DNA from 4 places in the Streptomyces sp. NPDC058008 genome. Region 3 is predicted to be linked to each of the others. Evidence: riboswitches for the same ligand, from Rfam matches in the RefSeq annotation. Region 3 holds a riboswitch; each other region holds the start of a gene.
The links. Region 3 has a riboswitch for cyclic di-AMP ahead of ACFVS9_RS26795 (peptidoglycan DD-metalloendopeptidase family protein). Riboswitches for the same ligand answer to the same signal wherever they lie in the genome.
Positions count from the first base shown of each region.

Region 1: it holds a riboswitch for cyclic di-AMP, as region 3 does, so the genes downstream of both, ACFVS9_RS19575 (NlpC/P60 family protein) here and ACFVS9_RS26795 (peptidoglycan DD-metalloendopeptidase family protein) in region 3, are expected to answer to the same signal.
Region 2: it holds a riboswitch for cyclic di-AMP, as region 3 does, so the genes downstream of both, ACFVS9_RS22060 (transglycosylase family protein) here and ACFVS9_RS26795 (peptidoglycan DD-metalloendopeptidase family protein) in region 3, are expected to answer to the same signal.
Region 4: it holds a riboswitch for cyclic di-AMP, as region 3 does, so the genes downstream of both, ACFVS9_RS03535 (M23 family metallopeptidase) here and ACFVS9_RS26795 (peptidoglycan DD-metalloendopeptidase family protein) in region 3, are expected to answer to the same signal.

Region 1 is NZ_JBHVQX010000018.1:31,304-33,495, forward strand. It holds gene pcrA (DNA helicase PcrA) at 1-910, opposite strand, end outside; cyclic di-AMP (ydaO/yuaA leader) riboswitch at 1,168-1,327, shown strand; gene ACFVS9_RS19575 (NlpC/P60 family protein) at 1,326-2,192, shown strand, end outside.
Region 2 is NZ_JBHVQX010000021.1:91,842-94,033, forward strand. It holds gene ACFVS9_RS22060 (transglycosylase family protein) at 230-922, opposite strand; cyclic di-AMP (ydaO/yuaA leader) riboswitch at 923-1,093, opposite strand; gene ACFVS9_RS22065 (transglycosylase family protein) at 1,384-2,192, opposite strand, start outside.
Region 3 is NZ_JBHVQX010000031.1:8,423-10,614, reverse strand. It holds gene ACFVS9_RS26795 (peptidoglycan DD-metalloendopeptidase family protein) at 1-899, opposite strand, end outside; cyclic di-AMP (ydaO/yuaA leader) riboswitch at 904-1,062, opposite strand; gene ACFVS9_RS26790 (tyrosine-protein phosphatase) at 1,487-2,192, shown strand, end outside.
Region 4 is NZ_JBHVQX010000002.1:389,478-391,669, forward strand. It holds gene ACFVS9_RS03530 (PP2C family protein-serine/threonine phosphatase) at 1-669, shown strand, start outside; cyclic di-AMP (ydaO/yuaA leader) riboswitch at 903-1,055, shown strand; gene ACFVS9_RS03535 (M23 family metallopeptidase) at 1,067-2,107, shown strand.

The DNA.
Region 1 (2,192 bases), on a different contig from region 3:
CCTCACCGGACGGGCCCACCAGCTCACGCACCAGGGTGTACTGGGCGTGGTTGGTGTCCTGGTACTCGTCGACCAGGACGTGCCGGAAGCGGCGGCGGTAGTGCTCGGCGACGTCGGGGAACGCCTGGAGCAGGTGCACCGCCGTCATGATGATGTCGTCGAAGTCCAGGGCGTTGGCCTCGCGGAGCCGGGCCTGGTAGAGCGCGTACGCCTGCGCCAGCGTCTTCTCGAAGCCGTCGGCGGCCTGGCCGGCGAAGGTCTCCTCGTCGATCAGCTCGTTCTTCAGGTTCGAGACCTTGGCCGTGAACGACTTCGGCGGGTAGCGCTTCGGGTCGAGGTCCAGGTCGCGGCAGACCAGCGCCATCAGCCGCTTGGAGTCGGCGGCGTCGTAGATCGAGAACGACGAGGTGAAGCCGAGGCGCTTCGACTCGCGGCGCAGGATCCGCACACAGGCGCTGTGGAAGGTCATGACCCACATGGCGTTGGCGCGCGGGCCGACGAGGTCCTCGACGCGCTCCTTCATCTCGCCGGCGGCCTTGTTGGTGAAGGTGATCGCGAGGATCTGCCCCGGGTGCACCCCGCGCTCGGCCAGGAGGTGGGCGATGCGGTGGGTGAGCACCCGGGTCTTGCCCGAGCCGGCCCCGGCGACGATGAGCAGCGGCGATCCGGCGTGCACGACGGCGGCGCGCTGTTCGGTGTTCAGCCCGTCGAGCAGCGCGGCGGCGTCGATGACGGGGCGCGGGGCGCCGTCGCGGTAGTGGGCGTCGCGCGGCGGCGGAGGCGCGTCGAAGACGTCCTCGAAGAGGCCCTCCGGCACCGCTTCGGGCGCGTGCTCCTCGGGGGGCGGCGGGGGGCCGTCCTCCGCTTGCTGGAGGCCGGTCAGGAAACTGTCGTCAAAGAGGCTGCTCATCGCCTCACGAGTCTAGGCGGACGCACCGACAGCCCGGGCCGCATCGGCGACAAGTACCCCGGACCGTGCGCGTATCGAGACCGACCGCACACGGAACGTGAAATTCCGGGGCGTCTTCCGGCCACGGGGACGACCACGGGGGAAAGGTCACGAAAATGTATCGGGCATATCGAACATCAACCTTCACAGGGGCACCACGGGTTGGTTAGCGTGCTCGGACGGGTGCCCCGTACCCCTTTGAGGCGAACCGCGCCGCACGGGCACCCCCGCCGAATCCGCACCCCCTCGTCGGGGCCGGAACCGGGGACCCACACGCAGCACCGGGGTGAATCGGTCCTTCCCCACCGGACCGTAGGGCAGCCTTCCGTTCCGCCCGAACCCGACAGCTAACCCGGTAGGCGGTCCACGGAAGGAGATGCCGGCCTTGGCATCGCATCGCAAGCCGCGCACCCGGGTGCGCACCACCCCCGCCATCGGTCTCACGACCGCGGCGCTGGCCTCCGTCACCCTGCTCTCCACGCAGAGCGCGACGGCGGCACCGGCCGAGCCCAAGCCCGGCATCGAGGAAGTGCAGAAGCGGGTCGACTCCCTGTACCGGCAGGCCGGGGTGGCGACACAGGAGTACAACCAGGCGAAGACCGCGTCGGCCGAGCAGCGTTCCAAGGTCGACGCGCTGCTGGAGGCGGCGGCGAAGCGGGCCGACAAGCTCAACGAGACCCGCAGGGAGCTGGGCGGCTACGCGGCCGCGCAGTACCGCACCGGCTCGATCGCCCCGACGGCGACGTTCTTCCTCGCGGACGACCCGCAGTCGTACTTCGACCAGGACCAGCTGATGGCCCGGATGACCAGCCAGCAGCAGAAGGCGGTCGCCGACTTCCGTACGCAGCAGAAGGAGGCGGCGGCCAAGCGCGTCGAGGCGACGAAGAGCCTGGAGACGCTCACGAAGTCGCAGGCTTCCCTGCGCACCAGCAAGCAGCAGGTGCAGACGAAGCTCACCGAGGCGCGCTCGCTGCTGTCGGAGCTGACCGCCGAGGAGAAGGCGCGGCTCGCGGAGCTGGAGCGCAAGAAGGAGGCGGAGGCCCGGCGCAAGGCGGAGGAGCTGGCCAGGCAGCAGGCCGCCGCGAAGAAGAAGGCCGGGCAGGGCGCCAAGGAGGAGGCCGCGAAGCCGGGGACCGGCACGGGGACCGGAGCCGGGACCGGCACGGACTCCGGCAGCGGCTACGCCACGAAGGCCGAGAAGGTCCTGGCCTTCGCACGGGCCCAGATCGGCAAGCCCTACGTG
Region 2 (2,192 bases), on a different contig from region 3:
CGTCCCCTGGGACGAAAAAGCACTCAAGGGCCTTCATTACGGGCAAAGCGCCAGAATCTTACTGGCAAGTAACCGCAAGGACCGGGCGCACCCCCGGCGGCGCGCCCCGCGACAGGGCCCCGGGCACGCCGGCCCCGCAGGGCCCTGACACGGCCGCGGCCCGGCGCGCGGGGGGTCTGCGCGCCGGGCCGGGCCGCCGGGGCGGAGGAGGACCCCGGACCGCTCGCGGTTACTTCAGGTGGAGCTGCTGGCCCGGGAAGATCAGGTCGGCGTCGTCGACGATGTCGCCGTTCAGCTCGAACAGCTTCTGCCAGCCGCCCTCGACCTTCTCGGCGCCGGCGATCCTGCTGAGGGTGTCGCCGGCCTTCACCTTGTACTCGCCGTCACCCTTCTCGACCTTCTCGCCGGTCGGGGTGGTGACGGTCTTCTCGGGGGCCGTGCGCTTCTCGCTGCGCGTGGCGGGCTGCTCGGTCCCGCGCTCCGGCGCGGCCTTCGGGGCCGTGTCGCCGTTCTTCGCGGAGCCGGTGTCGACGCCCGGGTCCACACCGTCGTTCGTCAGGCCGCCGGCACCGGCGCAGGCCCAGGCGCCCGGGCCCTGGAGGTCGAGGAGCTTCTCGGCGACGGCTATCTGCTGGTCCTTGGTGGCCAGGTCGGCGCGGGCGGCGTACTGCGTACCGCCGGCGGCGGCCCAGCTGGACTGCGAGAACTGCAGGCCGCCGTAGTAGCCGTTGCCGGTGTTGATGGACCAGTTGCCGCCGGACTCGCACTGGGCGACGGCGTCCCAGGTGTCGACGGAGGCGGCCGAGGCGCCGGTCGCGCCCATCAGCGGCACGGCGACGGCGGCACCGGTGACGCCGGCCAGGGTCGCGATGCGGACGGCCCTGGACGGGCGGCGGTGCTTGCCCTTGCTGGAAAGCAGCATGGTTCTCCTCACCGACGCCTACGAGGTGAGCTGTCGGGTTCGGGCCTGTGAGTTGCCCGGCCACCCGCACTCGCGGACGGCTTCACCCCGAGCCGCACCCTCACCGTCTCGCGACGGCCGGGTCCGGCACCTACCTGGGTCCCCCGCTCCTGCCTACGGCGCTTTACGCGTGGGTCCCCTTCGGCCGACGGCAGGATTCGGCGTGACGGTCGAAGGTGCCCGCGGTGCGAGCGGCTCCGACCGTAAACACACGCAACCCCTACATTCAAAGATGGACATAACGAGCAATCAGCGCGTAACGGTTCGGGAGGACGGATCATTTCCGCAGGTCGGAGCCAATATGGACGGACCGGGCGGACGGGGCGCACCAGTTGAAGCAAAGAGACCCATGTCTCACTTACGCATAAGTGGACATAGGCCTCTGAACTGCCCCCGCTTTCGGGGTGTTTTCCCGTATTTGATCAGCTGGCGGCGGGAGTCTCCGTCTGCGCGTCCGACGCGAGGCCGAGGTCCAGGCTCTGGCCGGGAAGGATCAGGTCCGGGTCGGAGCCGAGCGCGTCCTTGTTGGCCTCGTAGAGCGCGGGCCAGCCGCCGGGCAGCTCCTGCGCGTCGGCGATCGCCCAGAGGTTGTCGCCCTCCTGGACGGTGTACGTCCCCTCGGCGCCCTGACGGGCCTCCGAGGCGCCGCGCGAGGCGTGCCTGCCGCCCTCACGGCTGTCGTCGAGGTCCGTTCCGGCACTGGCCTCGGGGGCCGGCGCGCCGCGGTGCTTCCCGGCCTTCGCGCCGTCGCCCTTCGCGGAACCGGAGGTCTCGGACGCCTCGGGCGACGGCGTGGCGGACGGAGTCGTGCCGCCCTTGCCCGCCCCGTCACCCTTGCCCGCCGTGTCGCCGGACGCGTCCTTGTCGGTGCCGCTCTCCGTGTCGGCCCCGTCCGTGCCGTCCGCCGCGTCGGCCGGGTCCGACACCTCGGGCGAGGGGGTCCCGGACGGTGTGGCGGTGTCCGAGGGCTCGGCGGTCGGGTCGGTGCCCGGGTCGACGCCCGGAAGCACGCCGTCCAGGGCCAGCCCGGAGATCACGGCGCAGCTGGGCCAGGCCTGCGGGCCCTTGGCGTCCAGCACCTTCTCCGCGACGGCTATCTGCTGCGAGCGGCTCGCGAGGTCCGCCCGCATGGCGTACGCCGTACCGCCGTACGCGTCCCAGGTGTCCTCGGTGAACTGCAGGCCGCCGAAGCGGCCGTTGCCGAGGTCGGCACTCCACATGCCGCCGCTCT
Region 3 (2,192 bases):
ATGGAGACGCCGTGCGAACGCAGGTAGGCGATCGGGTCGACGTCCGAGCCGTAGCTCGGGCCGGTCCGGACCTCGAAGTGGAGGTGCGGGCCGGTGGAGTTGCCGGTCGAGCCGGAGAGGCCGATCTGCTGGCCGCCGCTGACGGTCTGGCCGGCGGAGACGCCGAGCGAGGACAGGTGCGCGTACTGGGAGTACATGCCGTCGCTGTGCTGGATGACGACCTCGTTGCCGTACGAACCGCTCCAGCCGGCGGAGACCACGGTGCCCGCGCCGATGGACCGGACGCTGGTGCCGGAGGCGGCCTGGAAGTCGGAGCCGGTGTGGTAGCCGCTGGACCAGCTGGCGCCGGAGGCGCGGTACTGGGTGGTGACGTTGGCGTTCTCGACCGGGGTGGTCCAGCCGGAGCTGTTGCTCTCCGAGGCGGCGGAGTCGGCGGTCTTCGCAGCCGTCTCCTGGGCCGGGGCGGCGGTCTTCTCGGCCGGGGCGGCCGTCTCGGCGGCCGACGGGGCGGCCTTGGAGGGCGCCGCCTCGGCGGGGGCGGAGGCCTTGGCGCCGAGCGTCAGCTTCATGCCCGGGAGGATCAGGCTCGGGTTCTCGCCGACGACGTCACGGTTGTCCTGGTACAGCTTCTGCCAGCCGCCCTTGATCTTCTGGGCGGTCGCGATCTTCGCCAGGTAGTCGCCGGAGACGACCGTGTAGGTCTTCGGGGAGCTCTTGGCCACCGAGGCGGGAGCGCTGTGGGCGGCGACGGCCTTGGCCGGCGCGGCCTGCTCGGCGGCGTGGGCGCCGGTGGCGCCGATCAGCGGAAGGGCGAGAACGGCGCCACCGGTCCCCGCGGCGAGGACGCCTCGGGAGATCGCGCCGGTCTTCGTACGTCGGTGCTTGCCTTGTGCGGGCATGGGGGTGTCCTCTCCGGCGCCTGCGAGGTGAGCTGTCGGGTTCGGACTGGAGATGCCCGGCCGCGCGGTGCGCGACTTGACCCCAAGCCGTACCGGATCCCTCCGGCCGGCGACTTACCTGGTTCCCCCGCTCCTGCCACACGTGGGTCGGTGCGGATTCCGGGCGGCGGCAGGATTAGGCGTTCCGACCGGATTGACCGTGACCGTAAGCGAGCCGGGACGCCGCGAACAAGCCACGGATTGCCGACCGGAATCCACGCTTCAATTCCTGCGGAGAATTCCCGTCACACTCCGTGGATTACGGATCTTGGCATTCCGCACGGCGTCCGGAATACCCGTCGGCGGCTTCACCACACACCGTCACGGATATGATCCCGCTCACCCGCCTCCCCCCATCTCCCGCACAAGCGGGGCATGTTCTATTAAATAAGGCAATACGGACACAGGCCGGTCGCCGCCACGTCCGCCGACCGGCCCCGGCCCCACCGGCGGACCCTGAGGACGGTTGCCCGATGCAGCCATGTCGTATCGTCGCGGGCGTGCCCCGTCGGCGAGCGGCGCCGACGCCCGACACCCCAGGAGCCCTCGTGACGCAGCTGCCAGAGTTCCCGCCGGCCGGCCCCGAGCCGAAGGACGACGTCGCCCTGACCGGGGTCCGCAACTTCCGCGACGTCGGCGGACTTCCGACGGAGGACGGCCGTACCGTGCGGTACGGGCGCCTCTACCGCAGCGGCCACCTCGCCCATGCCACCGAGGCCGACGCCGCCTTCCTCGCGGGGCTCGGCCTGCACACGGTCTTCGACTTCCGCAACGCCGCCGACCACAAGCTGGACGGGCTCGACGTGGAGCTGCCCGGCGTCCGCAATGTGAGCATTCCCCTCTCCGATCCGGCCGACGGGGCGGAGTTCTGGCGGCTGGTGCGCGACGGGAACATCGAGCAGCTGCGCTCGATCCTGGCCGACGGCAAGGGGACGGAGCGGATGATCGCCTCGTACCGCTCGATCATCAAGGACCGCACCGCCGAACACAGCCGCGTGCTGCACGCGCTGGCCGAGGACAGCGTGCCGGCGCTCATGCACTGCGCGGCGGGCAAGGACCGGGCGGGCCTGTCGGTCGCGGTCTCACTGCTCGCGGTCGGCGTGGAGAGGGAGGCCATCGAGGCCGACTACCTCAAGTCGAACGACGCGCACCGGCGCTACAGGGTGCGGCGTACCGACACCTCGCCGGCCGGCATGTCCGACGAGGTGATGGAACTGCTCAATCCGCTCTTCGGGGCGCGCGCCGAGTACCTCG
Region 4 (2,192 bases), on a different contig from region 3:
TTCGCCGTCGCGGACACCCCGTACGGGGTGCGCCTGGTCGTCGGGGACGTACGGGGCAAGGGGCTGGACGCCGTGGCGGCGGTGGCCGTCGTGATCGGGGCATTCCGGGAGGCGGCCGAGCAGGAGAGGTCGCTGGAGGGGGTGGTCCAGCGGCTGGAGCGGGCACTGGCACGGGAGGGCACGCGCCGGGGCGGGCTCGACTCCATGGAGGGGTTCGTCACCGTGGTGGTGGCGGAGATCCCGGTCGGCGCCGACACCCTGCGGGTCATCAACCGCGGCCACCCCGAGCCGATCGTGCTGTACCCGGACGGGGATCTCGACGTGCTGGCGCCGACCACCCCCGCCCTGCCCCTCGGGATGGGGCTGGGCGCGTGGCCGGACCGGTCGGACGAGTGGACGCTGCCGGCCGGGGCGATGTTCCTGGCGTTCACCGACGGCCTCTCCGAGGCGCGGGACGCGCAGGGCGTCTTCTACGACCCCGCGGCCCGGCTGCGCGGCCGGCTCTTCCCTGGGCCCGAGGAACTGCTGTCCGCCCTCACCGACGACGTACGGCTGCACACCCGCGGACGGTCGACGGACGACATGGCCCTCCTCGCGGTCGCCCGCCCCGCGCGGGGTCAGCGGGGGCGGCGGACGACGGTGAAGATCGTGCGACGGGACAGTGAATGACCGGTCGCGACGGTCGGTAGTCGAAGGACCCCGCTCCGCATAACATTTGACGCACCGTCAGAAACTGCTGGCCGGATGAAGGGCTCTCAAGTCGCCCGTTTGAGACCGTTTGACCCCTGAAAGTCCAGGCCGAAGCCGTGAACGATCTATCGGAACGGCTTGGAATCGGGCCCGGGTGTCTATTAACGTTCGATAACGCAGCGCGGTTGTACCTGCCGTCGCAAGAGGCGGCACCGTGCGCAGCGCCGAATTCCGCAAGGGAACCGGGGAACCACCTACATGGGGTGAATCGGACACCTGTGTCTCGTGAGAGACGAAGGGGCCCGTAGGAGACCTTCCTGCTCCGAACCCGTCAGCTAACCCGGTAGGCGAGAAGGAAGGAAAGGAGTGCGCCCACGTGGCGTCCAACCAGCCTGCCCCCGGGGCCCCGTCACCCTTCAGGTCCGACAGCTTCGGTGATGAGGACAGGACGTGGGAGGAATGGAACCCCACCGAGGAGTCCGTCCGTCCCGTCCGCGGCCGGCATCGCGTGGCCAAGCAGCGCGGCCTCGCCCGTAGCTCCACCGTCCTCGGCGTCGGCGTCATCGCGGCCGTCGGAGCGGGCGGCATGGCCACCGCGCAGAGCAAGCCGCCGGTCTCCATATCCCTTCCCGATTCCATCGCGGACAGTCTTCCCGATGCCAAGTCCCTGCCCGGCGTAGGCGCGTTCATGTCCGGCGGCTCCGACTCGGGCCACGAGACGGTCGCCGCGTCCTCCCCGCTCACCACCGCCGGTATCACCGCCGCCGAGGCCGAGCAGGGCGCCACCGACGCGGGCGAGGCGCTGCGCGCCCGCATCCTCCAGCAGGCCGAGCAGCAGCAGGCCGGGGCCGACGCCGACGCCCGGGCCGCCGAGGAGCAGGCGGCCGTCGAGGCTGCCGCGGCCCAGGCGGCGAAGAAGCAGAGCGCCGCCGAGGCCGAGGCCGCGGCGGAGAAGAAGGCGGCCGAAGAGGCGGCCGCGAAGAAGGCCGAGGCCGAGCGGCTGGCCAAGCTCGCCGCCAGTTACGCCGTCCCGACCTCCTCGTACTACATCAGCTCGACGTTCGGTCAGTCCGGTTCGATGTGGTCCTCCGGCTATCACACCGGGCTGGACTTCGCGGCCCCGACCGGCACCCCGGTCAAGGCCGTCCACAGCGGCACGATCAAGTCGGCCGGCTACTCCGGTTCCTACGGCTACCGCACGGTCCTGGTGCTCGATGACGGCACCGAGATCTGGTACTGCCACCAGTCCTCGATGGACGTGACGGCGGGACAGAAGGTCAGCACCGGCGACACCATCGGCCGCGTCGGCGCGACCGGCAACGTGACCGGCGCCCACCTGCACCTGGAGGTCCACACCGCGGACGGCTCGGGCATCGACCCGATGAGCTGGCTCCGCGGCAAGGGCCTCACCATCTGAGCCCGCGGGTCCTTCCGTGACGGGCCGGGCCCGGCCGGGGAGACCTGACCGTGGCCGGCCCGCGCGGGCCGGCCACGCCCGCGCA